Regions from separate parts of the Streptomyces sp. NPDC091387 genome, predicted to be linked through region 1. Evidence: riboswitches for the same ligand, from Rfam matches in the RefSeq annotation. Region 1 holds a riboswitch; the other holds the start of a gene.

Region 1 (14,931 bases):
CTCGGCGAGGGCGGCCTTCGGCGTCCGGTTCGACCCGGTCGGTGAACGGCTCTCCCTGGTCGACGAGCGGGGGCGGATCATTGAGGACGACCGGGCTCTGCTGGTCATGCTCGACCTCGTCGCCGCCGAGCGGCGCAGTGGGCGGGTGGCGCTGCCGGTGACCACCACCCGCGTCGCCGAGCAGGTGGCCGCGTACCACGGCACCCAGGTCGAGTGGACGACGACATCGCCCGACGACCTGACCCGGGTCGGACGCGAGGAAGGGACCATTTTCGGTGGAGACGGGCGCGGCGGCTTCATCGTTCCGGAATTCAGCAGCGTCTTCGACGGATCGGCCGCGTTCGTACGGCTGATCGGGCTGGTGGCGAGGACGCAGCTCACACTCAGCCAGATCGATGCGCGCATTCCGCGTGCCCATGTCCTGCGCCGTGATCTGGCGACCCCTTGGGCCGTGAAGGGGCTGGTGATGCGCCGTGTCGTCGAGGCCGCGGGAGACCGCGATGTCGACACGACGGACGGTGTGCGGGTCGTCGAGGCGGACGGCCGCTGGGTGATGGTGCTGCCGGACCGGGCGGAAGCGGTCACCCATCTGTGGGCGGAAGGGCCGGACGACGCCTCGGCGCAGGCCCTCCTGGACGAGTGGGCGGCGATCGTCGACAGCGCGGGCAACTGAGGCGTCCGGCCACCGCCGCGGCGGAGAATCGCCGCCGCGGTGGCCGGACGGTCCGGGGTTCCCGTGGTGGGCCGGACCGCGGCGGCCGGCGGCTCCCGGCACATCGGTGGGGCCATTCGGCGGTAGCCGCTGCGACGTGCGACGATGTGCGGCATGTCGCAGCAGCCCCCCGATCGGAGTACGGCCTCGCCGCCCGCGCGCCCCGACGCGTCCATGTCGCTGCTGACCAATGTGATGGACCACAGCCTGGACGACGGGTACGCCGAGGCATCGGCTCGTCGCGAGGCCGACGGCCGGGCCGGTATGCCCCGCACCCTCAAGGCGAAGCTGGGCTTCGCGGCGTGCCTGGTGCTGGCCGCGCTCGTTGTCACTCTGGGCGCCGCGCAGGCGCGGGTGGCGGCACCGGTCCTCGCCAAGGAACGCGAGGAACTGATCGACCGGATCGACTCCGAGACCGCCGCGACCGACACGCTCGAGGCACAGGTCGAGAAGGTCCGCGACGATGTCGGCAGGCGTCAGCGCAAGGCCCTGGAGAAGCACGGTGGGGACCAGACGGAACTGGTGGCTCTGCTCTCCGGCGCGACGCCCGTGTACGGGCCCGGCGTGAAGCTGGTCGTCGACGACGCGAAGAACACCGACCAGGGCGGCGGCGGACCGCGTGAGACCAGCGGCTTCTCCGACACCGGACGGGTCAGGGACCGGGACCTGCAACGGGTCGTCAACGGGCTCTGGCAGTCCGGCGCGGAAGCGATCGCCATCAACGGGCAGCGTCTGACCGCCCTGTCGGCGATCCGGGCCGCGGGCGACGCCATACTGGTCGACAACAAACCGCTGGTGCCGCCGTACTCGGTGCTGGCGGTGGGGGACGGGAAGAAGCTCAGCGCCGCCTTCCGCAGCAGTGCCGACGGACAGTATCTGCAAGCGCTGAAGGACACCTTCGACATCAGGACCAGCATCTCCGTCCAGGAGAAGGTGAATCTCCCGGCCGCCCCCAGCCTGATCGTACGGACAGCAGAGCCTTATAAGGCCGCAGACACCGGCAGTGGTGCGGCAGACACAGGGAAGGGCACATCGTGATCGCCGTACTGGGCCTCGTCGTGGGAGTCGTGGTCGGACTGTTGGTCCGGCCCGAAGTGCCGGCGGTGGTCGAGCCCTATCTCCCGATCGCCGTCGTGGCCGCCCTCGATGCCGTCTTCGGCGGCCTGCGGGCCATGCTCGACGGCATCTTCGTCGACAAGGTCTTCGTGGTCTCGTTCCTCTCGAACGTGGTCGTGGCCGCCCTGATCGTCTTCCTGGGCGACAAGCTGGGCGTCGGTGCCCAGCTCTCCACCGGTGTGGTGGTCGTCCTCGGTATCCGGATCTTCTCCAACGCCGCCGCCATCCGCCGGCACGTCTTCCGGGCCTGAGGCCGATGAGCAACGACGAAGAATTCACCGGCGGCCGGGAACACTCCGGTGAGCAGCCCGCGGACGCTCCCAAGGAGCTCACCGGACGCCAGCGGCTGATCGCCGGGCTGTGGCCGCCACGGGTCACCCGCGCCCAACTCATTGTCGCGGTACTGCTGTTCGTCCTCGGACTGGGGCTTGCCATCCAGGTGCGGTCCAACAGCGACAACAGCGCCCTGCGCGGCGCGCGCCAGGAGGACCTGGTCCGCATCCTCGACGAGGTGGACGACCGTTCACAGCGCCTGGAGGACGAGAAGCAGCGCCTTGAGGACCAGCGCACGGAGCTGGAGAACAGTTCCGACCAGGCCGAGGAAGCGCGCAAGCAGACGGTCGAGAAGGAACGCCAACTCGGCATCCTCGCGGGCACCGTGGCCGCGCACGGCCCCGGGATCACCCTCACGATCAACGACCCGGGTGGCGCGGTGGAGGCCGACAAGCTCCTCGACGCGCTTCAGGAGCTTCGGGCGGCCGGCGCCGAGGCGATCGAGGTCAACGGTGTGCGGGTGGTGGCCAATACATACTTCTCCGGTGACGGTGGCGCCATCAAGGTCGACGGGCGGAAGATTTCGGCTCCGTACGTGTTCAAGGTCATCGGCAAGCCGCAGGATCTGGAGCCGGCGCTGAACATCCCGGGCGGCGTGGTGCAGACGCTGGAGAAGGAGCAGGCCACCGTGCATGTGTCGCAGGCTGACGACATTGTCGTGGATGCCTTGCGACCGGCGGAGCGGCCTGACTACGCTCGGTCGTCCGCCCAGTGAACCCGGGACGCGTGGGCGTCGGGGGACACAGGCAGAAGGTTGCGGGGGGTCGCCGCATCGTAATCGTGGCGCGTGGTGGAAACTGTCGAGTGGATACGGACGTTGTGAAGATGTCCGGGTCGGCAGGTGTGTTCATTCAGGGTTCGTCCTGCCCCACGGGCGGGTCTGTTTCGGTCAAGGGGAATCGCCCGTGAAGTTGTTTGGGAAGTTGTTCGGCAAGAGTGCACGCGATGAGGCTGCCCGCCATCGCGCGCCGCGCCATGGTCAAGCCGACGAGCAGGGCTCAGAGCGCCCGCTCTTCCGCGATGAGGTGGCAGGTTCGGGGGGTGACAATTCGGGCGCGTCGTCTGTTGACCCTGCCGGCCCCGGCCGCATAGGTTTCGGAGAACCTTCAACCTCAAGTACGGGTGGAGGGTTCACCCCGAGGCAGGAGGGTTCGTCCATGCCGGTCTGTACGAGGTGCGGGCACCGCAATGCCGAAGCCAGTCGTTTCTGCTCCAACTGCGGCGCGCCGCTGAGGGGCGGAATTCCCGAGCGGGCCTCGGAGACGACGTCGACCATCTCCATCTCGGGCCTTGAGGCCTACGAGGCGGAGGCGACCGGTCAGTCGTCCGCGCCGTCGCTCTCGCCCGAGGCGCAGGCCGCTGTGGACGCCCTGCCGCTCGGCTCGGCGCTCCTGGTCGTGCGGCGTGGTCCGAATTCGGGCAGCCGGTTCCTGCTGGACAGCGAGCTGACCACGGCCGGCCGCCACCCGCAGAGCGATATCTTCCTCGACGACGTGACGGTCTCGCGCCGTCACGTGGAGTTCCGCCGGAGTCCCGACGGCAGCTTCACGGTCGGGGACGTGGGCAGCCTCAACGGCACGTACGTCAATCGTGAGCGCATCGACTCCGTCGCGCTGTCCAACGGCGACGAAGTGCAGATCGGCAAGTACCGGCTGGTCTTCTACGCGAGCCAGCGGGCCATCTGACCCCGTCAGGGAAGGTCCATGCTGAGAACACCGACGGGCGGTGCCGGAAACGGCACCGCCACCGCCGCCGACCGTCCGATGAGCATCGGCACGGTGCTCCTGCAGCTGCGGGACGAGTTTCCCGAAGTCACCATCTCCAAGATCCGCTTCCTGGAGGCGGAAGGGCTGGTCGAACCGCAGCGGACGCCCTCCGGCTACCGCAAGTTCCGGCCCGACGACGTCGAGCGGCTCGCCCAGGTGCTGCGGATGCAGCGGGACCACTATCTTCCGCTGAAGGTCATCCGCGAGCACCTGGACGCCGTCGCCCGGGGCGAGCGGGTGGCCCTGCCGGTCCCGGACGGCGAGCGGGACCTCACCGACGGCTGCTGGACCGGCGGGACGGGCCGGGCCACGGCCGCCCGCATCGGCCGGGCCGAGCTCCTCGCCGCCGCAGAGGTCACCGAGAGCGACCTCGACGCGTGGGAGTCCTACGGTCTGGTCGTTCCGACGGCCGACGGCGGATACGACGCCGAGACGGTCACCGTCGCCAGGCTTGTGGCGGATCTGGGCCGATTCGGTCTGGAACCGCGGCATCTGCGCGCCATGCGGGCGGCCGCCGACCGGGAGGCCGGACTCATCGAACAGGTCGTCGCACCACTGCGCCGACACCGGAATCCGCAGACCAGAGCCCATGCCGAGGCCACTGCGAAGGAGCTCGCGGAGCTCTCTGTACGGCTGCACTCGGCCCTCGTACAGACCGCGCTCCAGATCAGGCTCCACTGATCCTCGTGGGCCCCGACTACCCAAACCTGCCGAGCACGTCCTAGGGTTGCTGTGTGAACGAGCTCGACGTTGTGGGTGTCCGGGTGGAAATGCCCTCCAACCAACCGATCGTGCTCCTGCGTGAAGTGGGAGGCGACCGGTACCTCCCTATTTGGATCGGTCCTGGTGAGGCGACCGCGATCGCCTTCGCTCAGCAGGGCATGGCTCCGGCCAGGCCGCTGACCCATGACCTCTTCAAGGATGTGCTCGAGGCCGTGGGCCAGGAGCTCACCGAGGTCCGGATCACGGACCTGCGAGAAGGGGTCTTCTACGCGGAGCTGGTCTTCGCGAGCGGAGTCGAGGTGAGTGCGCGGCCGTCCGACGCCATAGCGCTCGCCCTGCGCACCGGAACGCCGATCTACGGCAGTGACGGGGTGCTCGATGACGCGGGAATCGCGATTCCCGACGAGCAGGAGGACGAGGTGGAGAAGTTCCGGGAGTTCCTCGATCAGATCTCGCCGGAGGACTTCGGCACGAACAGCCAGTGACGTCCCTAGGGGGCGCCGTCAGCGCATCCGACAAGCCTTTCCCGGTCGCGAGTCACGGGAAACCACCCTCAGGGTGATTATCACTCGGCGTGCCGAGTGTGGCGATCGTTGACGCACCCCGGGTGACTGCCTACCTTCGAGTGGGCAGGTCAAGGACGGAGGTCGGCGTGAGCAGCAGCGGCGACGGTGCGGCAGTGGGTGGGCCGTATCCGCAGCAGGGGAGTACAGCCGACCAGACCATCAGGCAACCGGCTGCGCCGGCTGCGGTGGCGGGGGACGGCGTGGCATCGGCCAAGGACATCGGCTATCGCGGGCCGACGGCATGCGCGGCGGCGGGGATCACCTACCGCCAGCTCGACTACTGGGCTCGCACGGGCCTCGTCGAACCGAGCGTCCGTCCCGCATACGGATCGGGCACACAGCGGCTCTACAGCTTCCGGGACGTCGTCCTGCTGAAGATCGTGAAGCGCTTCCTCGACACCGGGGTGGCCCTCCAGAACATCCGCACCACGGTCCAGCACCTACGGGCCCGCGGTTTCCAGGACCTCGAACGCATGACGCTGATGAGCGACGGCGCGACCGTCTACGAGTGCTCCTCGCCCGCCGAGGTGGTGGAGCTGCTCCAAGGGGGCCAGGGCGTCTTCGGCATCGCGGTGGGCGTGGTCTGGCGGGACGTCGACGCCGCGCTGTCACAGCTGCACGGGGAGCGGGTGGACACCGGCGAGACGCTGATCGGGAACAATCCCGCCGACGAGCTCGCCCGACGGCGCAACCGGGCCGGCTGAGCCGGCGCGAGCCCGGCCGGGCCCGGGAATTCCCGGGCCCGCGGGCGGTTGCCGCCCGGCGATTGTCAGTGCCGTAGGGCAGCATCGACTGATGTGAGAGCCGCGCCGACCATCCTGCATCTGGACATGGATGCCTTCTACGCCTCTGCGGAGCAGGCGGCGAAGCCGAGTCTGCGTGGCAAGCCCGTGGTCGTGGGCGGGCTGGGGCCCCGCGGGGTCGTCGCCACCGCCTCGTACGAGGCCCGGCGTTTCGGGGTCCACTCGGCCATGCCGATGGCGCAGGCCAGGCGGCTGGCGCCGAACGCGGCCTATCTGGTGCCGCGCTTCGCGCTGTACCGGACCGTGAGCGACCAGGTCATGGAGCTGCTGGGCCGGCTGTCGCCGCTGGTGGAGCCATTGAGCCTGGACGAGGCCTTCGTCGACCTGGAGGCCGGTGGCACCGCGGACGACACGGCTTCCGCGCTGGCGATCGGTGAGCAGCTGCGGGAGGCGATCGAGGCGGTCACCGGACTCAGCGGCTCCGTCGGCCTCGCGGGCTCCAAGATGCTGGCCAAGATCGCCTCGGAGGAGGCGAAGCCCGACGGGATCCTGCTGATAGCGCCGGGCACCGAGCGGGATCTGCTCGCGCCCATGCCGGTCCGCACGCTGCCCGGGGTCGGGCCGGCCACCGCGGACCATCTGCGGCGCGCCGGGATGACCACGGTGAATGACCTGGCAGAGGCGGGCGAGGCGGAGCTCGTACGGCTGCTGGGCAAGGCGCACGGTGTCTCGCTGCACCGGATGGCGTCCGGCCATGACGACCGGCCGGTGGTCGCCGAGCGCGACGCGAAATCGGTCTCGGTCGAGGACACCTTCGACACGGACCTGCACGACCGGGTCCGGGTCAGGAGCGAGGTGGAGCGGCTCGCCGACCGGTGCGTCCAGCGGCTGCGGGCGGCGGAGCGCTCGGGCCGGACCGTGGTGCTGAAGGTGCGGCGGTACGACTTCTCGACCCTGACCCGGTCCGAGACGCTGCGTGGCCCCACCGACGACCCCACGGTGGTCAGGGAGGCCGCCGCGCGGCTCCTGGAGTCCGTGGACACCACCGGGGGAGTGCGGCTGCTGGGCGTGGGCGTCACGGGGCTCGCCGACTACACCCAGGAGGACCTGTTCGCGCAGGCGGCCGACGAGCGCACCGCCGCCGCGCTCGCTGCCGCCGGGCCCGCCGACAGCGCGGGAGGCGCAGCGGACGCCGGTACGGGCGACGGCCGGCCGGAGCCCGATGAGCCGGAGCAGGAGAGCGCCGAGCAGCTCGCCGCCCGCCGCTGGCCGGCCGGACACGACGTACGGCACGACGTCCACGGTCACGGCTGGGTGCAGGGCAGCGGCGTCGGCCGGGTGACAGTGCGCTTCGAGGAGCCGGAATCGGCGCCCGGCCGGGTGCGTACGTTCCGCATCGACGATCCGGAACTCCAGCCTGCCGATCCGCTGCCGCTCGTGCGGGACCCGGCCGACTACTCGTCCTGGCCGGCCAGCCTGCCGAAGTCCCGGTCCGGGCCGGTCTCCTCGGGCAGGGCGTCCAGACCGTAGTGCCGGTAGAGCTGGAGTTCCTGTTCCGGCGAGAGATGCCGGCCGACCCCGAAGTCGGGTGCGTCCTTGATCAGTGCGCGGTCGAAGGGGACACGCAGCGTGTCCTCGACGAATTCGCTGGGTTCCAGTGGGACGAAGGCGTCCCGGCTGAACAGTCCGGTACGTACGGCCGCCCACTCCGGCACGCCGGTCGCGTCGTCGAGGTACACCTCGTCCACGGTTCCGATCTTGGTACCCTCGCGGTCGAACGCCTTGCGGCCGATCAGGCTGCGCGGATCGATGTCGGTCTGCACGGTCCCTCCCACTGGTCGCGGCTACTCCACAGGAACCACAGAAGTGCAGATCCACGGGGTTGGCCACTCGAGAATTGCGCCGGGAACCCCGCTGGTAGGCTGAGAGCGGCTGCTTACCCCGTGCGGGAGAGTCCTCCGGAACGAGTCCGGAGGCGCCGAAGGAGCAAATCCTCCCCGGAATCTCTCAGGCCCCCGTACCGCACGGACGAGGTCACTCTGGAAAGCAGGGCGGGTTCCGCACGGCCGTGTGCCGAGGTGGATCTCTCCCTCACCGACGGTGAAAGCCGGTGCGCGCAGTGGGCACCGGTGAAGCTCTCAGGTTGAGATGACAGAGGGGGAGGCCGTTCGGGCACCCCGCGCCGTGGTGCCCCTCGCAGGTCGTGACAGACCAGGAGGCCTCCACCATGACCCCCCGTCGCACTTCGCTCTCCCAGCTGGAACAGGGAATTCCGTTCGAGCAGCGTCATATCGGTCCCGACGCCGCGGCGCAGGCCAAGATGCTCGCCCAGGTCGGTTACGGCTCGCTCGACGAGCTGACCGCCGCCGCGGTGCCCGATGTCATCCGCAGCGCCGAGGCGCTCCAGCTGCCGACGGCCCGTACCGAGGCCGAGGTGCTGGCCGAACTGCGTACGCTCGCCGACCGCAACCAGGTGCTGGCCCCGATGATCGGCCTCGGCTACTACGGCACGTTCACCCCGCCGGTGATCCTGCGCAACGTGATGGAGAACCCCGCCTGGTACACGGCCTACACGCCGTACCAGCCGGAGATCTCCCAGGGCCGCCTCGAAGCCCTCCTGAACTTCCAGACGATGGTCGCCGACCTGACCGGGCTGCCCACCTCCGGCGCCTCGCTGCTCGACGAGGGCACCGCGGCCGCCGAGGCGATGGCGCTGGCGCGGCGCGTCGGCAAGGTGAAGAAGGGCGTCTTCCTGGTCGACGAGGACGCTCTCCCGCAGACCGTCGCCGTGATCCGGACCCGTGCCGAGCCGACCGGTGTCGAGGTCGTCGTCGCCGACCTCACCGACGGCATCCCGGCCGAGATCGCCGAGGGCGGCGTCTTCGGCGTGCTGCTGCAGTACCCGGGCGCCTCCGGAGCCGTACGCGACCTCAGGCCCGTCATCGAGCAGGCCCACGGGCTCGGCGCGATCGTCACCGTGGCCGCCGATCTGCTGGCGCTCACCCTGCTCACCTCGCCCGGCGAGCTGGGCGCGGACATCGCGGTGGGCACCACGCAGCGCTTCGGTGTGCCGATGGGCTTCGGCGGACCGCACGCCGGCTTCATGGCCGTGCGCGAGAAGTTCGCGCGCAGCCTCCCGGGCCGCCTCGTCGGCGTCTCCGTGGACGCGGACGGCAACAAGGCCTACCGGCTGGCCCTCCAGACCCGCGAGCAGCACATCCGCCGCGAGAAGGCCACCAGCAACATCTGCACCGCTCAGGTGCTGCTCGCGGTGATGGCCGGTATGTACGCCGTCTACCACGGCCCCGAGGGGCTGCGGACGATCGCCCGGCGCACCCACCGCTACGCCGCGATCCTCGCCGAGGGCCTGCGCGCCGCCGGTGCCGACGTCGTGACCGGCTCGCACTTCGACACGCTCACCGTCCGGGTGCCCGGCAGGGCCGCCGAGGTCGTCGCCGACGCCCGCGAGCGCGGTGTGAACCTGCGGCTCGTCGACGCCGACCTCGTCTCGCTCGCCTGCGACGAGACCACCACCCGCACGGAGATCGCGTCCGTCTGGGCGGCCTTCGGCGCCACCGGTGACATCGACGCACTGGACGCCACGACCGCGGAGGCGCTGCCCGAGCAGCTGCTGCGGACCGACTCCGTGCTCACCCACCCGGTCTTCCACCAGCACCGTTCCGAGACCGCGATGCTGCGCTACCTGCGCAGGCTCGCCGACCGCGACTACGCGCTGGACCGCGGCATGATCCCGCTCGGCTCCTGCACGATGAAGCTGAACGCGACCGCCGAGATGGAGTCGATCACCTGGCCCGAGTTCGGCGCGCTGCACCCCTTCGCGCCGGCCGAGCAGGCCCAGGGCTTCCTGACGCTCATCCGTGAGCTGGAGGAGCGTCTCGCCGAGGTCACCGGGTACGACGCGGTCTCCATCCAGCCGAACGCCGGCTCGCAGGGCGAGTTCGCGGGGCTGCTGGCCGTCCGGGCGTACCACCGTGCCAACGGCGACGAGGGGCGGACCGTCTGTCTGATCCCGTCCTCCGCACACGGCACCAACGCGGCCAGTGCCGTGATGGCCGGTATGAGGGTCGTCGTGGTGAAGACCGCCGACGACGGCGAGGTCGACATCCAGGACCTCCGCGCCAAGATCGAGCAGTACCGCGACGAGCTCGCCGTGCTCATGATCACCTACCCGTCGACGCACGGTGTCTTCGAGGAGCACGTCGCGGACATCTGCGCCGAGGTGCACGACGCGGGCGGCCAGGTGTACGTCGACGGCGCCAACCTCAACGCGCTGGTCGGTCTCGCCAAGCCGGGCCATTTCGGCGGCGACGTCTCGCACCTGAACCTGCACAAGACCTTCTGCATCCCGCACGGCGGCGGCGGCCCCGGCGTCGGCCCGGTCGGTGTGCGCGCCCACCTGGCGCCGTACCTGCCCAACCACCCGCTGCAGCCCGCCGCCGGTCCGGAGACCGGGGTGGGCCCGATCTCGGCCGCTCCGTGGGGCTCGGCGGGCATCCTGCCGATCTCCTGGGCGTACGTACGCCTGATGGGCGGGGAGGGCCTGAAGCGCGCGACGCAGGTCGCCGTCCTCGCGGCCAACTACGTCGCCAAGCGGCTGGAACCGCACTACCCGATCCTGTACAACGGCCCCGCCGGACTGGTCGCGCACGAGTGCATCGTGGATCTGCGGCCGATCTCCAAGGCGACCGGCGTCAGCATCGACGACGTGGCCAAGCGGCTCATCGACTACGGATTCCACTCGCCGACCATGTCGTTCCCGGTCGCGGGCACGCTGATGATCGAACCGACCGAGAGCGAGGACCTCGCGGAGCTGGACCGCTTCTGCGACACGATGATCGCCATTCGCGGCGAGATCGAGAAGGTGGCCTCCGGCGAGTGGGGCGCGGACGACAACCCGCTGGGCAACGCCCCGCACACGGCGGCCACGCTGGGCGGCGACTGGGCGCACGGCTACAGCCGTGAGGTGGCGGTCTTCCCGGCCGGGGTCACCGCCGCCGACAAGTACTGGCCTCCGGTGCGCCGGATCGACGGTGCGTTCGGTGACCGCAACCTCGTCTGCTCCTGCCCGCCGCTGGACGAGTACGACAACTGACGAGACCGACGGCACGTCCGCCGTCGGGTGAGGCGGAACTGCGTCGGGGCCGGTTCGGAGATCTCTCCGGGCCGGCCCCTGTCCGTACCTGCCGCGGTCAGGCGGCCTTCATCACCCGGCCCGTTCCCAGCGGCCGGTGCGGCGCGATGATCTGCCCGTCCGGGAGCAGCTCACCGGTGTCCTCGAAGAGCAGGACGCCGTTGCACAGCAGGCTCCAGCCCTGTTCCGGATGGTGCGCCACCAGGCGGGCGGCTTCCCGGTCGGCTGAGTCGGCTGTGGGGCAGGGTGGCTGGTGCTGACACATGGCTGGGTTCTTTCGCTGCGTTGAGTTGAGTGTCCTGCGGCTTGAAGAGGTGTTCATGGCCGCCCCCCGTATCGATCGGTCGGTCCCAGTGTTGCCCCACGGGCGTCAATCCGCAGGTATTTCGCGGCAGCGCTTCTTCTCCTCTCATGACGCATCACCCAGCCGGACGGTTCAACGCAACTGCCCTGTCAATTCGGGTGGTTCGGGGTGGCCGGATGGAGCTAGTCCGGATGGGGAGCGGATGCGCCCACGCAGTGCTGTGCCCCGCCACCGGAATCGGCGGCGGGGCACAGCGAAGTGGGGGCGGCCGGGGCTCAGGCGGGGGAGCCGAGCAGGGGGCCGGGGCCGGGTGTGATGCGGGTGGTGATCACGGGAAGCAGATCGGCGACCCGGTGCGGACGGTGCGCCGCGATGCCCGGTGGGGCGGGAGCCAGCGGTACCAGCAGATCGGCCGGGGCGGGGGATCCGCCGGAAGCGTCGGCCTCGGTGTCCTCGTGCAGCCACAGTGCCAGCATGTAGAGCTCAGGAATGGACAGCAGCCTCGGCTGGTAGTGCGTGCTCGCGGCCTCCGCCTGGCGCAGGGCGAGTTCGGTCGAGGCGATGTAGGGGCCCTCGAAGAAGTGCGAGAAGGTCCAGCCGTCGGGGGTGAGCATGGTGTCCGCCGCGGCGACCGCCCGCTCCGCGCCGCGGATCTGGAAGCGCCAGGCGGCGAGCCGGGTGGTGGCTGCGAGCCCGCCCGTTCCGATGCGGTCCAGCACATGGACGGGGAGCGGGTGATCGGGGCTCAGCGGCCCCTGGGCGGACCGCAGGGCGGGGGTGCGGGCCTCGCGGACCGCGGTGGGTGAGCCGAGCGCCGCGAGTACGCTTCTCAGCGCGGGTGCGGGAGCCGGAGGAACATGCAGCGGCATAGTGGGTCGCCTCTCACTTCGGAGACACGGTGGAGCGTGGGTGGGTGCAGACGGCGCTGTCGGCATGCGGGGCCAGAGGAGGCCGGTGACTGAGCCGGTGCGTCAACTCTCTGCCTCGTCCGCGGAGTTTATACGACACGTGTTCACGCGGTGATTCCACTAGCCGCCACGACTATTGCCGGCAAGACGGTATCCGGACTTTATTATGCGGAGATTATGCTGATTCGGTGCGAGCGGCACAGCCGCCGCCTCGTGTTTTTCCTGTGACACGGTAGGCCGAAACACGTCGGTGCATTCCGCGAGGGCCGAACGGCGGAAACTGCGCACCGCGTCATGCCGAGTGAATGTGCCACGGGCTGCGGTCATCAGATTAGCGGGTGTGCACCCTCCGCGGGGCGTTATGGATCACCCCGTCTGGGCATTATCGATCGTGACGCGAGCGGCCTGGGCCGCGGGCTGCCCACTCGAGGAGGGACACTTCGATGGGGGAGAAGGTCGTGGCGGGCGCCTTTGACCTGTCCGATCGGCAGAGGTACCGGCGGAAGCTCCACCAGTGCCTGGAGGGGCTGGGGAGGCTCCTGGCGGAGCGGAGATTCGACCGGCCGCGCGACCTCATGGGCATGGAGATCGAGCTGAATCTGGCGGGTTCCGACGGCATGCCGAGGATGTTGAATGGACAGGTGCTGGAGCGCATCGCGAGCCGGGATTTCCAGACAGAACTCGGCATGTTCAATCTGGAAGTGAACATTGTTCCCCACCAACTGGCCGGGCGCGTTCTCGACCAGTTGGCCGAGGAGCTGCGGATCGGCCTCGGATATGCCGACCGGAAGGCCGGCGAGGTCGATGCCGGGATCGTGATGATCGGAATCCTGCCCACGCTCGGCAGTGGGGACATGGTCCGCGCGAACCTCTCCGACGTGGACCGCTACGCGCTGCTGAACGACCAAATGGTGGCGGCGCGCGGCGAGGATTTCTGCCTTGATATCGAAGGTGTGGAGCGCTTGGTCTGCACCTCCGGGTCGATCGCACCGGAGGCGGCCTGCACCTCGGTCCAGCTTCATCTGCAGGTGACCCCGGAACGGTTCGCGGACGTGTGGAACGCCGCGCAGGCCGTTGCCGCGGTCCAGGTGGCCCTGGGAGCCAATTCGCCCTTCCTGTTCGGCCGGGAGCTGTGGCGGGAGTCGCGTCCGCCGCTCTTCCAGCAGGCCACGGACACCAGGCCGCCCGAACTGCAGAACCAGGGGGTGCGTCCCAGGACCTGGTTCGGGGAGCGGTGGATCGGTTCGGCGTACGAACTCTTCGAGGAGAACGTGCGCTACTTTCCCCCGCTCCTGCCCATCTGCGACGAGGAGGACCCGCTGCGGGTCCTCGACGGTGGCGGGGTGCCCCGGCTCCAGGAACTCGTCCTGCACAACGGCACGGTCTACCGCTGGAACCGGCCGGTGTACGGGCTGTCGGACGGGGTCCCCCACCTCCGGGTGGAGAACCGGGTACTGCCCGCGGGGCCGACCGTCGCCGACGTGATCGCCAACGCCGCGCTCTACTACGGGCTCGTGCGGGCCCTTGCCGAGGAGTCCCGTCCGGTGTGGACCAGAATGCCGTTCGCCGCCGCGGCCGAGAACTTCGACACCGCGTGCCGGCGCGGCATCGACGCCGAACTGCTCTGGCCCCGGCCCGGCCGCTCCGGCGGGCTGACCCGGGTGCCGGTCGTCAAACTCGTACGGGACGAACTCCTGCCGCTGGCGGCCGCCGGGCTCGACGCGTGGAACATCGAGCCCGCGGACCGCGACCGTTACCTCGGGATCATCGAGGAGCGCTGCAAGCGGCGGACGAACGGGGCGTCCTGGCAGGCGGACACCTATCACCGGGCGCGGGACGCCGGACTGGGCCGGGGTGCCGCGCTCGCCGCCATGACCCGCCGCTACGGCGAACTGATGCAGGACGGCGAGCCCGTGCACAACTGGCCGGTGGGCGTCCCGGGAACGTGAGCGGGCGGGCAGGGCCGGTGCGGCACGGCCCCTGCCCGCCGCGCGGGTGCTATTCCTCGGCGGCGCGGCCGTTCTGCCCGGCGGTCATGACGGCCTGCAGGATCACCGCCTGGATCTCGGCCGGGTCGTTGACCTGGTAGCCGCCGCCACCGGTCACCTTGGCTATCTCGTTCACCTCTTCGCGGTCGGCGTCGGGGCCGACCGCGATGGCGAGCAGCGGAACCGGGCGCTCAGGGTCGGCGATCCGTCTCAGTTCCGCGATCAGGGCGCTGCGAGAGAGGGAACGGTCGTCCTGGTTCGAGCCGTCGGTGAGGATCACCACGGCGTTGAACTTGCCCTTCACATACGTGCGCTGCGCCTCCTTGTAGGCGGCCAGGGCGGTGTCGTACAGCCCGGTCGCACCGTCCGGCACGGGCTGCAGGGCCGAGAACGCGGCGGCGAGCTTCTGCCGGTGGGTGCCGCCGCCCTTCTCCTGCTGCCCGAGCCGGCTGGTCGGCACCAGCCGCCGGTAGTCCTTGTCGCCGTCGAGCCTGGTGGCGAACTCCCAGAGGCCGATCTCGTCGTTCGGCGTGAACTGGTTGAGGGCCTCGATCAGGGACGCCTTGGTGACGTCCATCCGGGACTGGTTGCGGCCCGGCACGATGGTGGCCATCGAACCC
Region 2 (14,931 bases), on a different contig from region 1:
CCACGGTGGTGACCAGGGCGGCGCGTTCGTTGTCCGGGGTGGTAACCCCGTCCTGCCAGCGGGCTAGCACGGCCGCCAGCTGCAGCGCTACCCCCGCCGCGTACGTTTCACCGAACACATCGTCGATCCGCACCAGGCGGGACTGCGGTACGGAACCGATGGCCGAACGCAGAGCACGCCTCTCGATGCCCCCCCAGCCGCGTCGGGCGCCGGCACCGGGTGCGACGGCCACTGGTTCCGTGGCAGGCAGCCCACTCCGCATTAGCGCGGAACGCACACAGTCGGCGAGACGCCGGGCCACGCCGAGCGGTCCCTGGGTGGCTGGATCCGCAAAGCCGATTTCGCAGGCCAGCAGTTTGCCAAGACGACGGTCGCCCCCATCGTCCGTGGAACCATGCAGGTCTTCCCGCTGCAGCACGAAGACCGCGCAGCCCTCACCCAGCGCGGACCCCGGGCGCAGCGCGCCACTTCGGTGCCAGGCCCAGGCGCTGGGCTCGGAAGCCTCTTCGACACCACCCACGAGGAGCCGGTCTGCATGGCCGTTCACCAGCGCGTTGCGGGCATAGCGCAGGGCGTGCAGGGAAGCGAGTGAGCCGCCGGAAACGGTCGCGTTCATCCCGGTGACGCCAAGCCGGATCGCGGTCCTCCCTGCCGCCGAGTTCATCAACGTGCCTGGGAAGGCAGACGGGTTGACAAGGTATGGACGCTCCTGCACGAACGAGTCACGGAAGAATGCCTCCTGCGCGCCGGCGCTGCCGACGTTGACACCGAGCACGATCCCGGTTCGCTCGGAGGCCGGCCCCGTGGCCGATGGGCCGACGGCACTCAGGCACGCCGCCATGGCCAGTTGATCGGTGCGCGACATCCGGCTCAGCCCCTTACGGCCGAGAACGGCCATGGGGTCGAAGTCCGCCACTGTGCGTACGGGCAGCCGAGGCCAGGACTCGTCGGGTGGCTGCTGGGCCACCGCCCGTCCGGCACCTGCCAGTGCGGCGGCGATCGGGGGGAGCCCTTGGCCCGCGGGGCTGAACACGCCGTGGCCGACGATGTCCAGCGCTACGACCGTGCGCCTCAAGGTTTCATCTATGGAGGGCAGTTCGAGGTTCGCTGATCCGAGGACTGCGAGGGTGGTCATGCGTCAGCCTTCCCGAAGAGCACGACGGAGTTGTTGCCGCCGAAGGCGAAGCCGTGGTTCTGCACAACCCGGGGACTCGCCGCCCGGGCGGTACCCGGGACGCAGTCCACCTCACCGAATTCCGGATCCACAGTGCGCAGCGTCGCGCTCGGCGGCAGGAACCCCTCGTACAGGGCCGCGCAGGACACCAGGGCCCCGAAGGCTGCAGCCGCACCCATGGTGTGCCCGAGCATCGACTTGATGGAGCTGATAGGCGGCAAAGTGTCACCGAACACTTCCCGTACGGCCGTGACTTCTGTGATGTCATTGGCCCTCGTACCGGTGCCGTGCGCACAGATGTAGTCGACATCGACGGGGCGGATCCCGGCGCGCTCGTGCGCGGTCCGCACGCACGCGGCGATCGTCCCGGCATTGGGGTTGGTCATGTGCTTGGCGTCACACGTCATGCCGTGACCGAGCACCTCGGCGTAAATGCGGGCACCGCGCTGCAACGCCGCGTCAAGTGGCTCCAAAACCAGTGCTGCACCGCCCTCCGCCGTGACGATGCCGTCACGGTGCTCGTCGAACGGGCGCGGCACGTCCTCGGCAAGGGCCCCCAGGGCGTGGAAACCGGCATGGGTCGCACGGTTGGAGGCGTCGGCGCCACCGCAGACGGCGAGATCGGCCTCACCGGAGCGGATCAAGTCGTACGCGTATCCGACCGCATAGTTGCCGGCCGCACAGGCGGTTCCGAAGGTCATCGCTTCGCCAGTGAGGCCCAGTTCCGCCGAGACCGCACTAGCGATGTTGCCAGGAGAAACCCTGCCGATCAGCTCTGACTCAAGGCTGTCCGGTCCTTGGGTGACCCACTGAGCGACGGCCTGCTCGACCACCTGGGACTCACCGTTGGTTGTGCCGAAGCAACTGACACCCCGGCCGACGGCCAGAGCTTCCGAGTTGAGGCCGGCGTCCTGAGCGGCCATCCGCGCAGAGGCGGCGGCGAGCTGGCTACTGCGACCCCACCGCTCCGGGGCCGTGCGGAGAAGGTAGTCCGTCGGCTCGAACCCGTGGACCTCGCCGGCGAGCCGGTGCTCGAAGCCGACGGAGTCGAACTGCTGGATCGGGCCGATCCCGGACCGGCCGTGGCGGATCGCTTCGATCACCTCGGCGGCGCCGTACCCCAGGCTGCTCACGGCCCCGAGTCCCGTGACGACGACCCGCTGCGCGCCCTGACTACGCACCAACGACCTCCGGGACATAATGCTTCGCCACGAGCTCGTACGCCTCCAGAAGCGTGTCCAGCTCGGAAAGGTCGTCCTTCGGAACCCTGATCTTCAGGTCGCGCTCGAAGCGGGAGATGATCTCGATCACCAGCAGCGAATCGCTGTCGAAGTCATTCACGAAGCTGCTTTCCTCGGTGAGCGCCGCGGAGTCCACCTCGAGCACCTCGGCGACAATTTCCCGAACTTCTACTCGCAGGTTCTCTGGAAGCTGATTGCTGCTCATTTTCTACCCCTCGAACTAATCCTCGCCAGCGGATTTGCGGCCGGCTCATTGGTACCTTCAGTACGGAATAGAAGCCTTGAAGCAGACGGATGAGCAACGCGTCGATAGTGGTAGCCCGCCATGTATCGAAGGTGGCACCGCCTCGCCCCCACCTGCCCCGATGAACAACGCCCTCGCCCTTTCGCTCCATCTTTCAACTCACTTCTATGTGAGACCGCGCATACTCAATCTCGAACCACACAAGAGAGGCGGTGCGGGGGATGAGACTGGCGGAGCCGGTGGGAATTGCAGCCGCAGCGCTGTGGCTTCCCGAGGGGCGAGACCGGGCCGACCGGGCGGTACAGGAAGGCCGACTGAACGAACGTCATGCCAGAGACCTGGGCCATGTGGACCTGCCCGCAGCCGTGAACGAGGCGGCACCCGACATGGCCGTGTACGCCGCTCTCGAGGCTCTGGATGCGGCTGGGATCGGTTCCAAAGAACTCGATCTGACGTTCCACGCAAGCATGTACTACCAGGGTCATGACCTGTGGTCGCCCGCGCACTACATCGCCCACCAGATCGGCGCCGAGCGGGCCCTGCCCATTGGCATCCAGCAGGTCTGCAACGGGGGCAGCAGCGCCGTGCAGCTGGCAGCGTCCTATCTCACTGCGTCCCTCGCCTCCAGCTCTGCTCGCCCGCACTGCGTCCTGGTGACCACCGCAGACCGGTTCACCGCGCCGGGCTTCGACCGCTGGGCCAGCGACTACGGCGTGGCTTACGGCGATGGCGGGACGGCGGTCGTGCTGACCGCACCGGCCGGCGACGAGGAGTTGCTGCTGCTTTCGATAGCCAGCACCGCCTCTGCGGAGCTGGAGGAGATGCACCGGGGAGCCGACCCCTTCGCTCCGGTTTCCCGTGGCGTACGAGAGCGGGTGGACATGCGAGTCACCAAGCGTGCTTACCTGCGCACGCATGGCGGCGAGAAGTTCGTCGCCGCCAATCTCCGCGGCATCCGCACGGTCGTCAGCGAGGCTCTCGTGGATGCCGGCATGCACCCGCACGACCTCCGCCTGCGGTATGCGGTGCTGCCCCGCTTCGGTCACAAGACCCTGCGGGACTCGTGGCTGGCCGTGCTGAGCGAGCACACCTCCGCCGAACCGCTGGACTACGGGCGCGCCACCGGCCATCTGGGTGCGGGGGACGCTGTAGCGAGCCTGGCCGATTTGCTGCGCACCAAGGCACTCGCCCCGGGCGAGGCAGCTCTCGTGTTCAGCGCCGGCGCTGGTTTCACATGGTCCTGCCTGGTGGTCCAGGCCCCGGATCGCTGAACCCTGGCGGCGAGCGCATGACATCGACTCCCAAGCACCCATGCGAAATGACAGGACCAAGGAAAGGACGGGCGGACAACGTGTCACGATCGGTGTTCATCACAGGAGCGAATCGAGGAATCGGTCTCGCCGTGGCCCGCATTATGGCGGCGGACGGCGACCGGGTCGCCATCGGCCATCGTGGTGGCGATGTCCCCGAGGGGCTGTTGGGGGTGCGCTGCGAAGTCACTGACCAATCCTCAGTGGACGCGGCATTCGAGACCGTCGCCCGCGAACAGGGTCCGGTCGAGGTCCTTGTAGCCAACGCCGGGATCACCCATGACACGCTGCTGCTGCGGATGAGTGACGAGGCGTTCGACGAGGTGGTGGACACCAACCTGCGTGGAGTGTTCCGCACCGTGCGGGCGGCGTCCGCGGCCATGCTGGCGCAGCGGCGCGGCCGGATCGTGCTCCTCTCCTCCGCTCTCGGCTTCCTCGGCTCGCCCGGCCAGACCAACTACGCGGCCACCAAGACCGCTCTGCTGGGCTTCGGCCGCTCGCTGGCCTGGGAGCTAGGATCGCGCGGCATTACCGTGAATCTCGTGGCGCCAGGCATCATCGAGACAGACATGACCAAGGGCCTTACCGACCGCCGGTTGAAGGACACCATGAGAATGACGCCTCTCGGCCGCCCGGGCACCGACCGGGAGGTAGCCGCCGCGGTGCGCTTCTTGGCCAGCGAGGAAGCAAGCTACGTCACGGGCGCGGTGCTGCCCGTCGGCGGCGGCATCGGCATGGGCATCTGACCTCTCGGGCTCTGGCTACTCGGGGCTCCGGCCTCCTACCTGCCGACGTCGTCGCACCAACCCACCACACTCCCGGTCCAGGCAGCGGCCGGGGCAGGCACCCCCCTGCCCCGAGTCAGTGCCCACCTGCGGCGCCTGGGCCGGGCACTGAACCTTTTCCATCTTGATCAGCCGGCGAGTTCGAAGGCGACGACGGCTCGGACGATGGTTGCGATAAAGAGCGGGAGCCGCCATAGCCCTCGAAAACCCTGGGCGGCCAATCCTGCTGTCAGCACCGCCGTGCTGACACGTCAGCACGGAAAGCCCGGACAAAAGAACCCTCCGACCGCGTTTAGGCAGGTCAGGGGGGTGCCTATAAGTGGAGCCTAGGAGATTCGAAACCCCTGGCATCTGCCGTGCGAAGTACGTCTGCGTAACGGAGGCGGGGCTCTGTCAACCGCTTGGCCTGCCTCTCGGAGGGGATGGATACGGTGGGCGGGATCTGCGCCGAAGGCCACGTGGATGTGTACCACGAGCCGTGAGAGGCTGATCCGGGCGGAAGTGTTGTCGGGACCCTACAGATGAGGCTCTCCGCCCGCCGAATGCGACTCGTGAGGTTCGGCGGTGGCCGATGGGTGGCCGGACGCCTTTGGACGGCGCAGCACGAGGTGTCGGCGTCCAGCACAGCGCAGGTGCTCTGATCAGGTACAACAGTATCCCGCAGCATCAGCCGTCACCACGCAACACGAACGCTCACGGTCTCGTAATGCGTAGGTCTCGCTACCCGACGCGTGTACCGGTTGCACTCCGTACTCGACAACGGTTAGGGCGCATGGTCGTCCTGGAGGCACCGCGCATTCCTCAAGAACGCGGCAAAGCAGGGACATCCCAGGGACTTTTCAGGGACTTTCACGTCTGTCCCAGGGAGGTTCCAGGGACTTTCCGCCGCGTAAGCAGGGAAGGCCCTGACAGCGCTGAAAGACCAAACGCGCTGGTCAGGGCCCATCTTCCTAGCACTCGATGATGTTCACCGCGAGCCCGCCCCGCGCCGTCTCCTTGTACTTGACGCTCATGTCGGCGCCGGTCTCCTTCATCGTCTTGATGACCTTGTCGAGGGAGACCTTGTGGCTGCCGTCGCCGCGCAGCGCCATCTTCGCCGCCGTGACGGCCTTGACCGCCGCCATGCCGTTGCGCTCGATGCACGGGATCTGGACGAGGCCGCCGACCGGGTCACAGGTCAGGCCCAGATTGTGCTCCATGCCGATCTCGGCGGCGTTCTCGACCTGCTCGGGGGTGCCGCCCAGCACCTCGGCGAGCGCGCCCGCGGCCATGGAGCAGGCGGAGCCCACCTCGCCCTGGCAGCCGACCTCCGCGCCGGAGATGGAGGCGTTCTCCTTGAACAGCATGCCGATGGCACCGGCGGCCAGGAGGAAGCGGACGATGCTGTCGTCCTTCTCCGCCTCGGTGGCGCCGCCGGCCGCGAAGTTCACGTAGTAGTGCAGCACCGCCGGGATGATGCCGGCCGCACCGTTGGTCGGGGCGGTGACGACGCGGCCGCCCGCGGCGTTCTCCTCGTTGACCGCCATCGCGTAGAGGGTGATCCACTCCATCGCGTGGGTCTGCGGGTCGCCCTCGGCGCGCAGCTGGCGGGCGGTGTTCGCGGCGCGGCGGCGGACCTTGAGGCCGCCGGGCAGGATGCCCTCGCGGGACATGCCGCGGGACACGCACGCCTGCATGGAGCGCCAGATGTCCAGCAGGCCCGAGCGGATCTCGTCCTCGGTGCGCCAGGCCCGCTCGTTCTCCAGCATCAGGGAGGAGATCGACAGGCCGGTGTCCTGGGCGAGCCGCAGCAGCTCGTCGCCGGTGCGGAACGGGTTCTTCAGCACGGTGTCGTCGAGGACGATCCGGTCCTCGCCCACCGCGTCCTCGTCGACGACGAAGCCGCCGCCGACCGAGTAGTACGTCTTCTCCAGGAGCGGGGCGCCCTCGTGGTCGTACGCGAAGACCGTCATGCCGTTGGCGTGGTACGGCAGGGCCTTGCGGCGGTGCAGGATCAGCTGCTCGTCGGCGTCGAAGGCGATCTCGTGCATGCCGAGGAGGTTGAGCCGGCCGGTGGAGCGGATCTCGGCGACCCGGTCGTCGGCCGTTTCGACGTCCACGGTACGGGGGGACTCGCCCTCCAGGCCGAGCAGGACGGCCTTGGGGGTGCCGTGGCCGTGGCCGGTGGCACCGAGCGAGCCGAAGAGCTCGGCGCGTATCGAGACGGTGTGGGCGAGCAGGCCCTCGTTCTTGAGGCGGCGCGCGAACATGCGGGCCGCGCGCATCGGGCCGACCGTATGGGAGCTGGACGGGCCGATGCCGATCGAGAACAGGTCGAAGACCGAGATGGCCACGGGTGACTCCTCAAAAGCGCTGGTAGACGCCGTTGTCTGCCGGGTGGTGCGGTACGGGCCGGGTCGGCCCGAAGAGCGGGGGACAAGGGATGGGGCACCACGCTCACTGTTCAGTGTGCGTGGTGCCCCGCCCCGACGTGCAAACGCGCAGGTCCGGACTACAGACCGGGGTACAGCGGGAACTTCTCGGCGAGCGCGACGACGCGGGCCTTCAGGTCGTCCGCGTCGTAGGACGGCTTGAGGGCGGACGCGATGATCTCCGCGACCTCCGCGAAGTCCTCCGTCCGGAAACCGCGGGTCGCCAGCGCCGGGGTGCCGATCCGCAGACCCGAGGTGACCATCGGCGGCCGCGGGTCGTTGGGGATGGCGTTCCGGTTGACCGTGATGCCCAGCTCGTGGAGCCGGTCCTCGGCCTGCTGGCCGTCCAGCTCGGAGTTGCGCAGGTCCACCAGGACCAGGTGCACGTCCGTGCCGCCGGACAGGACGGAGACGCCGACCTCGGTGACGTCCGGCTGCACCAGACGCTCGGCGAGGATGCGGGCGCCGTCCAGGGTGCGCTGCTGGCGCTCCTTGAACTCCTCGGTCGCCGCGACCTTGAACGAGACCGCCTTGGCCGCGATCACGTGCTCCAGCGGGCCGCCCTGCTGACCCGGGAAGACCGCCGAGTTGATCTTCTTGGCGAGCTCCTGCGTCGACAGGATGACGCCACCGCGCGGACCGCCGAGGGTCTTGTGCGTGGTGGTCGTGACGACATGGGCGTGCGGCACCGGGCTGGGGTGCAGACCCGCGGCGACCAGACCGGCGAAGTGCGCCATGTCGACCATCAGGTACGCGCCGACCTCGTCCGCGATCCGGCGGAAGGCGGCGAAGTCCAGCTGACGCGGGTACGCGGACCAGCCGGCCACGATCAGCTTCGGCTTGGACTCCTTGGCGAGGCGCTCGACCTCGGCCATGTCCACGACGCCGGTCTCGTCCACGTGGTACGGGACCACGTTGTACAGCTTGCCCGAGAAGTTGATCTTCATGCCGTGGGTCAGGTGACCGCCGTGGGCCAGGTTCAGGCCCATGATCGTGTCGCCCGGCTTCAGCAGCGCGAACATCGCGGCGGCGTTGGCCTGTGCGCCGGAGTGCGGCTGCACGTTCGCGGCCTCGGCCCCGAAGAGCGCCTTGATGCGGTCGATCGCGATCTGCTCGATCACGTCGACGTGCTCGCAGCCGCCGTAGTAGCGGCGGCCGGGGTAGCCCTCGGCGTACTTGTTGGTCAGGACGGAGCCCTGGGCCTCCATGACCGCGACCGGAGCGAAGTTCTCCGAGGCGATCATTTCGAGGGTGGACTGCTGACGGTGGAGCTCGGCGTCGACAGCGGCGGCGACGTCCGGGTCCAGCTCGTGGAGGGAGGAGTTGAGAAGCGACATCAGGTGGTCCCTTGGGGTCTCAGTTACCGGAGAACGCGGTGTACTCGTCGGCGGAGAGCAGGTCCCCCGGCTCCTGTGCGACGCGTACCTTGAACAGCCAGCCGCCTTCGAACGGTGCGGAGTTCACCAGCGAAGGGTCGTCCACCACGTCCTGGTTCGCGGCCGTGATCTCGCCGGTCACCGGCGAGTACAGGTCGCTGACCGACTTGGTCGACTCCAGCTCACCGCAGGTCTCGCCCGCGGTCACCGTGTCGCCGACCTCGGGGAGCTGGGCGTAGACGACGTCACCGAGCGCGTTGGCCGCGTACTCCGTGATGCCGATCGTGGCCACACCGTCCTCGACGGCCGACAGCCACTCGTGCTCCTTGCTGTACCGCAGCTGCTGGGGGTTGCTCATGACCTGAATTCTCCTGTACGCGGGGGAGTGCTGATGAACGATGGTCTTACGGTGTGAGACAGGACCGCGTCACGTACGCGGTGCCCTGTTCCGCCTGCGGACTACTTCTGGCGCTTGTAGAACGGCAGCGCCACGACCTCGTACGGCTCGTGGCTGCCCCGGATGTCCACCGCGACGCCCTCGGTGCCGGGCGTGGCGTGCGCGGCGTCGACGTACGCCATGGCGATCGGCTTGCCGAGGGTGGGCGACGGGGCGCCGGAGGTGACCTCGCCGATGACCTGGCCGCCGGCGACGACGGGGAACCCGGCGCGCGGCACCCGGCGGCCCTCGGCGACCAGGCCGACGAGCTTGCGGGGCGGGGCGGTCTCGGCGCGCTCGGCGGCGGCCTCCAGGGCCTTGCGGCCGACGAAGTCGCCCTCCTTCTCGAACTTCACGACCCGGCCGAGCCCGGCGTCGAACGGGGTCAGCCCGGTCGTCAGCTCGTGCCCGTACAGCGGCATGCCCGCCTCCAGGCGCAGCGTGTCGCGGCAGGAGAGCCCGCAGGGGATCAGGCCGCGGGAGGCGCCGGCCTCGGTCAGCGCCCGCCACAGCTGCTCGGCGTGCCCGGGGGCGACGAACAGCTCGAAGCCGTCCTCGCCGGTGTAGCCGGTACGGGCGATCAGCGCGGGGACCCCGGCGACCGTGCCGGGCAGACCGGCGTAGTACTTCAGGCCGTCCAGGTCGGCGTCGGTGACGGCGGCCAGGACGGCGGGGGACTCGGGGCCCTGGACGGCCAGCAGCGCGTACGCGTCGCGGTCGTCGCGCACCTCGGCGTCGAAGCCCTCACCGCGGGCGGTCAGCGCGTCCAGCACGATCTGGGCGTTGCCGGCGTTGGCGACCACCATGTACTCGGTCGCCGCGAGCCGGTACACGATCAGGTCGTCCAGGATGCCGCCGTCCTCGGCGCAGATCATCGTGTAGCGGGCCCGGCCCACCGACACGGTGCCGATGTTGCCGACCAGGGCGAAGTTCAGCAGATCCACGGCGGCCGGGCCGGTGACGGTGATCTCGCCCATGTGGGAGAGGTCGAAGAGGCCGGCCTTCGTGCGCACGGCGATGTGCTCGTCGCGCTCACTGGCGTACCGCAGGGGCATGTCCCAGCCCGCGAAGTCGGTCATCGTGGCGCCCAGCGAACGGTGCAGGGCATCGAGGGCGGTGAGACGGGGGGCGGTGCTCATGGATATGGCTCCCAGGGCATGACGACGAGGACGATCCCTCCCCATCTGTCATCGGAACCTGAGAGGTTCGCCGAGAGGCCCCGGAGGGGTTCGGCTTGCACCTTGGGTGGAGCCGCTGGGCGACTCGCTTTTCAGATCTGCCTCATCCACGCGGTACGGGGCCTGAGAGATTCAAGGGAGGATCTTGCTCCTTCGGCGCCCGGCCCGGAGGCCGGAACTCTCCCGCGCGGATTCAAGCGGCCTTTATGCAGTTGGCCGGGCCATCATCGCACGCATCGCCCGGCAGTGGGGCGCCGGTACCCCACCGGATCCGGCGGGTCGCAAGCTTGTGTCGCATTACCTTTTCTTTACACTTCTTGGCAGGTGTGGGTCGGCCGACAGGGGGATGGCGATGACGTTGCAGCGGTACGCGGCGACCGCGGGGGCCACGCGGGGCGCACTGCCCGCACAGCCGGGTGCGCCGGCCCGGGAGACGCGGGGCCCGCACGGACCCGTCGTACGGGATCTGCGGGGCCGGTCCGGGCGCAGCCCGCGCGCCCTGCACTTCGTGGCGGGCGATGTCGTGGTGGTCTCCGGGCTGCCGGGCAGCGGCAAGTCGACCCTGATCAGGCGGGCCGTGTCCGCCCGCGTCATCGACTCCCAGGACACCAGGGACCGCTGGGCCGGTCTGCTGCCGGGCTTAGTCCCGTACGCCCTCTACCGCCCGTTCGTCCGCGTCGCCCACTACTGGGGGCTGTGGCAGGTGCTGCGCTCCGGCGCCTCCGTCGTCGTCCACGACTGCGGCACCCAGGCCTGGGTGCGCGGCTGGCTGGCGCGTGAGGTCCGGCGGCGCGGCAGCGTCCTGCACCTCGTCCTGCTCGACGTCACCCCGCAGACGGCGCGGGCGGGTCAACTGGAGCGCGGGCGCGGCGTCTCCGGATACGCGTTCGCACGGCACCGCAAGGCTCTGCGGCGGCTGCTGCGGGACACCGAGACGGGCACACTGCCGCTCGGCTGCGTCTCGGCGGTGCTGCTGGACCGCGAGGCGGCGGCGCTGCTGACCCGGATCACCTTCGCGGACGCCGGGGGCGAGAACCCGTAGCGCGCCGTCCGATGCCCGGGCAACCGGCGCCCGGCGCTAACCTCTTGCTGCACGGCACGGGGCGAGAGAGGGAAGCAGTGGACATTCCGGCACAGGGTCACATCATCCCGCAGGGCGGATGGCCGGCCAACGAGCTCGAAGAAGTACTGGGCGCCTCGCTCGGCAGCCCGGAAGCGGGCGGCCGGCTCGTGGAGGTGCTCGGCCGCAGCCACCTCTGGGTGCCGCTGCCCAACGGCGGCGGACCGGACGCCGCCGATCTGGACCTGCCGACACTGGAGATCGACGGCGCCGCGTACGTCCCCGTGTTCAGCTCCGAGCAGCAGTTCCACAGCTGCGTCGGCGCCCCCATGTCCTTCGCCGTGGCGCCCGCCGTCGAGTTCGCCCGCGGACTGCCCCCGCAGCTCGGCATGGCGGTGAACCCGGGCGGCGCGGTCGGCATGCCGCTCCCGCCGCCCGCCGTCGCCGCACTCTGCCGGGCCGGACGCACCCTCCTCGACGGACCGTCCGGCGGCGGCCGGGTCCGGCTGTACGAGCCGGACTGGAAGGAGGAGCCCGTCGACTTCCTCGCCGCCGCGGCCGCTGAGTTCGAGGAGAGCGGGGTCGTGCTCAGCGCCCGCAGGGCCCTGGCCAGCATCGAGGGCGGCGACCCCGTCCTCTTCGTCGGCGTCGAGTTCTCGACCTGGGACGGTGCCGGGCGCAACGCCCCCATGGACGCGCTCGGCCGCGCGCTCGGCCGCGTCGAGCTGCCGTGGCCGGTCAACCTGGTGCTGCTCGACGTGACGCAGGACCCGGTCGCCGACTGGATGCGGGAGAAGGTCCGGCCGTTCTTTCAGCGCGCCGGCGCGTAGCGCCGCCCCTCGCACCGCACGGAGACGGCTGCGGCCCATGACGTCAAGTCGGTGTCAGGACCGGCGCCTAAGCTGGTTTGATGGCTGGTGCCTCGGCACCGCGCCGTACCCGTGTGCCCCGGGAGCGGCAGGCCGACACAGTGGATCGAAGAGGGGCGGGACCCAGGGTGAGTGCGTCAGGCACGGGGGCGGCCGATGGGGTGTCCCCCGGTCGAGCGGAGCCGAGGGCTCGGGGAAGCGTCGAGCACATGCTGAGCCAGGTGACACCCGGGCGCTACGACGCGTACGAGGCCCTGCTCCAGGCCCTGGCCGCCGACCGGATCTGGATGCTGCTCTGGCACGGCCGGGCCGGTTCGCCCGACGCCCAGTACGGCAACATGGAGATCGACGGCCTCGGCTACGCCCCCTGCGTCACCTCCGCCCAGGAGCTCGCCGCCAGCGGCTGGAACCGCGCCCATGAGGTGGTGGGCGGCCGTGACATCGCCCGCGCCCTGTTCCCCGACCGCTGGGGCATCTGGCTGAACCCGCACGCCCCCGGCGGCGGTGTGGGCATCCCCTGGCTCGACCTGCGCCGGATCGCCACCGGCCTCGACCGGATGCCCGCCGGTCCGCTGCGGATCAGCGACCCCGCCGTCGAGACCCCGCAGTTCTACGCCCAGCTGACGCAGAACGCCCACCACACCCCGGCGATCCGCTCGCTGCGCCGTGCCTGGGTGCAGCCGGCGCTCGGCGTCCCGTACCTCGCCATCGGCCTCGATCTGTACGACACCAGCCAGCCGTCGGTCGACGCGGTGCGCGCGATGATGCAGCAGTCGATCGGCACGGTCCCGGAGGGGCTGCCGGTCTCCACCGTCGCCATGTCCGACGAGTACGACCCGGTCGCGATGTGGCTGCGGGGCAACTCCCGCCCGTTCTACGACCGCGAGTCGCACGCCCCGGCCGGGCGGAGCGGCGTCGTCGCTCCGGGTTACGGCTACCCGCAGGCGCCCGGCCCCGCCCCGCACGCCTACTAGGCCCGTCGGGCCCGCTCAGCGGAGCGGACAAAGGTCCCTCCGGCGGACAAGACAACCGCTGCGGTCACCCAAATAGCCACTCAATACGGCCTGTTGGGTGGCATGTCCGTTCTGGTGGATTAGCGGCCGAGTAGTCCGCTCACTCGATCAAGCTGTCCGGATAACGGAAGCTCACTGACCGCATCACGTTTGAGCAAACATTCCCCGTCAGGTCTGGCGGGTGATCGCAACCGCGTTGAAGACTCCCGGCTAGTGGGGATCGTCGGCCCTTTGTACGAGGTTGCCCCGGCGGACATTCCGTGGACGCTTCAGACACACCAGACGCATCAGACGCTTTCAGCACTCAGGACATCAGCCGCACGGACGTGCGCGGCTGGTGCGCGCCAGGCCGTTACCGCGGCGAGCAAGGGCCGGCCACCGCCGGCGGGAGGGGTCAAAGGCACTGTGACCGCACCGATCGAGACCACCGGATCGGCTGCCGAGGCTCAGCCGGAGGCAGTACTCACGGGGGTCAAACAGAGCCAGATCGAGGGCCGTTCGCTCGGGCAGATCGCCTGGACGCGCTTCAAGCGCGACAAGGTGGCCGTTGCCGGCGGCATCGTTGTCATCCTGCTGATCCTGCTCGCCGTGCTCTCCAAGCCGATCCAGGCCGTCTTCGGTCTGGACCCCAACGCCTTCCACCAGGAACTCATCGACCCCGCGCTGCTCGCCCCCAAGGGCGACTGGGGCGGCATGAGCTGGAGCCATCCGCTCGGCGTCGAACCGCAGTACGGGCGCGACATCATGACCCGGATCATCGAGGGCTCCTGGGTCTCCCTCGTCGTCGCCGTCGGCGCCACCCTGCTCTCCGTGGTGATCGGCGTCTTCTTCGGTGTGGTCTCGGGCTTCTACGGCGGCTGGGTCGACACGATCATCAGCCGCATGATGGACACCTTCCTGGCCTTCCCGCTGCTGCTGTTCGCGATCTCCATCTCGGCGGCGCTCCAGGACGGCGCGTTCGGCCTGACGGGCCTGCCGCTGCGGATCGCGGTACTGATCTTCGTGATCGGCTTCTTCAGCTGGCCGTACATGGGACGTATCGTCCGCGCCCAGACGATGAGCCTGCGCAACCGTGAATTCGTCGAAGCGGCCCGGTCGCTGGGCGCCCGCGGACCCTTCATCCTCTTCCGGGAGCTGCTGCCGAACCTGGTGGCACCCGTTCTGGTCTACTCCACGCTGCTGATCCCCTCGAACATCCTCTTCGAGGCCGGTCTCAGCTACCTCGGGGTCGGTATCGCCCCGCCACAGGCCTCCTGGGGCGGGATGCTCACCAACGCGATCGACTTCTACCAGAACGACCCGATGTACATGATCGTGCCGGGCGTGGCCATCTTCGTCACGGTCCTGGCGTTCAACCTGCTGGGAGACGGGCTGCGCGATGCCCTCGACCCCCGCAGCAAGTAGTGCCCAAGGTGCGCGTCACAACGACGTGCGACATGCCATGGCAACCATCGATTGAGGGGAATTTCCTCAGGTGAAGACCAGAAAAACGACAGCGGTGGTTGCCACGGCTGTGGTCCTGATGCTGGGCGCCTCCGCGTGCAACGGCTCCAAGGACGACAACGGCGGCGGCGGCGACAAGGGCGGCTCCGGCACCACTGACGCCGCGCTGACCTCGATCGTCAACAAGTCGGAGAAGAAGGGCGGGACGCTCAAGCTCGAACTGTCCGACGAGCCCGACTCCCTCGACCCCGGCAACACGTACTACGGCTGGGTGCAGAACTTCTCCCGCCTGTACGGCCGTTCGCTCACGTCGTTCAAGCCGGCCGCCGGCAAGGACGGCCTGGAGGTCGTCCCGGACCTCGCCGAGGGCCTCGGCAAGGCGAGCGCGGAC

Evidence for each region. Region 1 has a riboswitch for glycine ahead of gcvP (aminomethyl-transferring glycine dehydrogenase). Riboswitches for the same ligand answer to the same signal wherever they lie in the genome.
Region 2: it holds a riboswitch for glycine, as region 1 does, so the genes downstream of both, gcvT (glycine cleavage system aminomethyltransferase GcvT) here and gcvP (aminomethyl-transferring glycine dehydrogenase) in region 1, are expected to answer to the same signal.

Annotation. Positions count from the first base shown of each region.
Region 1 is NZ_JBIVTZ010000004.1:477,956-492,886, reverse strand. Features, by position in the region: gene ACIQM0_RS11565 (sugar phosphate nucleotidyltransferase) at 1-673, shown strand, start outside; gene ACIQM0_RS11560 (DUF881 domain-containing protein) at 827-1,750, shown strand; gene ACIQM0_RS11555 (small basic family protein) at 1,747-2,079, shown strand; gene ACIQM0_RS11550 (DUF881 domain-containing protein) at 2,085-2,876, shown strand; gene ACIQM0_RS11545 (FHA domain-containing protein) at 3,067-3,846, shown strand; gene ACIQM0_RS11540 (MerR family transcriptional regulator) at 3,865-4,608, shown strand; gene ACIQM0_RS11535 (bifunctional nuclease family protein) at 4,662-5,135, shown strand; gene ACIQM0_RS11530 (MerR family transcriptional regulator) at 5,303-5,920, shown strand; gene ACIQM0_RS11525 (DNA polymerase IV) at 6,014-7,489, shown strand; gene ACIQM0_RS11520 (PRC-barrel domain-containing protein) at 7,414-7,782, opposite strand; glycine riboswitch at 7,896-7,992, shown strand; gene gcvP (aminomethyl-transferring glycine dehydrogenase) at 8,187-11,072, shown strand; gene ACIQM0_RS11510 (DUF5999 family protein) at 11,170-11,376, opposite strand; gene ACIQM0_RS11505 (hypothetical protein) at 11,691-12,284, opposite strand; gene ACIQM0_RS11500 (glutamate-cysteine ligase family protein) at 12,767-14,272, shown strand; gene ACIQM0_RS11495 (substrate-binding and VWA domain-containing protein) at 14,322-14,931, opposite strand, start outside.
Region 2 is NZ_JBIVTZ010000021.1:19,840-34,770, forward strand. Features, by position in the region: gene ACIQM0_RS33155 (beta-ketoacyl synthase N-terminal-like domain-containing protein) at 1-1,135, opposite strand, end outside; gene ACIQM0_RS33160 (beta-ketoacyl-[acyl-carrier-protein] synthase family protein) at 1,132-2,355, opposite strand; gene ACIQM0_RS33165 (acyl carrier protein) at 2,348-2,620, opposite strand; gene ACIQM0_RS33170 (ketoacyl-ACP synthase III family protein) at 2,881-3,930, shown strand; gene ACIQM0_RS33175 (SDR family oxidoreductase) at 4,011-4,715, shown strand; gene ACIQM0_RS33180 (L-serine ammonia-lyase) at 5,705-7,087, opposite strand; gene glyA (serine hydroxymethyltransferase) at 7,246-8,502, opposite strand; gene gcvH (glycine cleavage system protein GcvH) at 8,522-8,899, opposite strand; gene gcvT (glycine cleavage system aminomethyltransferase GcvT) at 9,001-10,116, opposite strand; glycine riboswitch at 10,258-10,351, opposite strand; gene ACIQM0_RS33200 (AAA family ATPase) at 10,508-11,197, shown strand; gene ACIQM0_RS33205 (enhanced serine sensitivity protein SseB) at 11,275-12,045, shown strand; gene ACIQM0_RS33210 (enhanced serine sensitivity protein SseB C-terminal domain-containing protein) at 12,213-13,058, shown strand; gene ACIQM0_RS33215 (ABC transporter permease) at 13,503-14,501, shown strand; gene ACIQM0_RS33220 (ABC transporter substrate-binding protein) at 14,620-14,931, shown strand, end outside.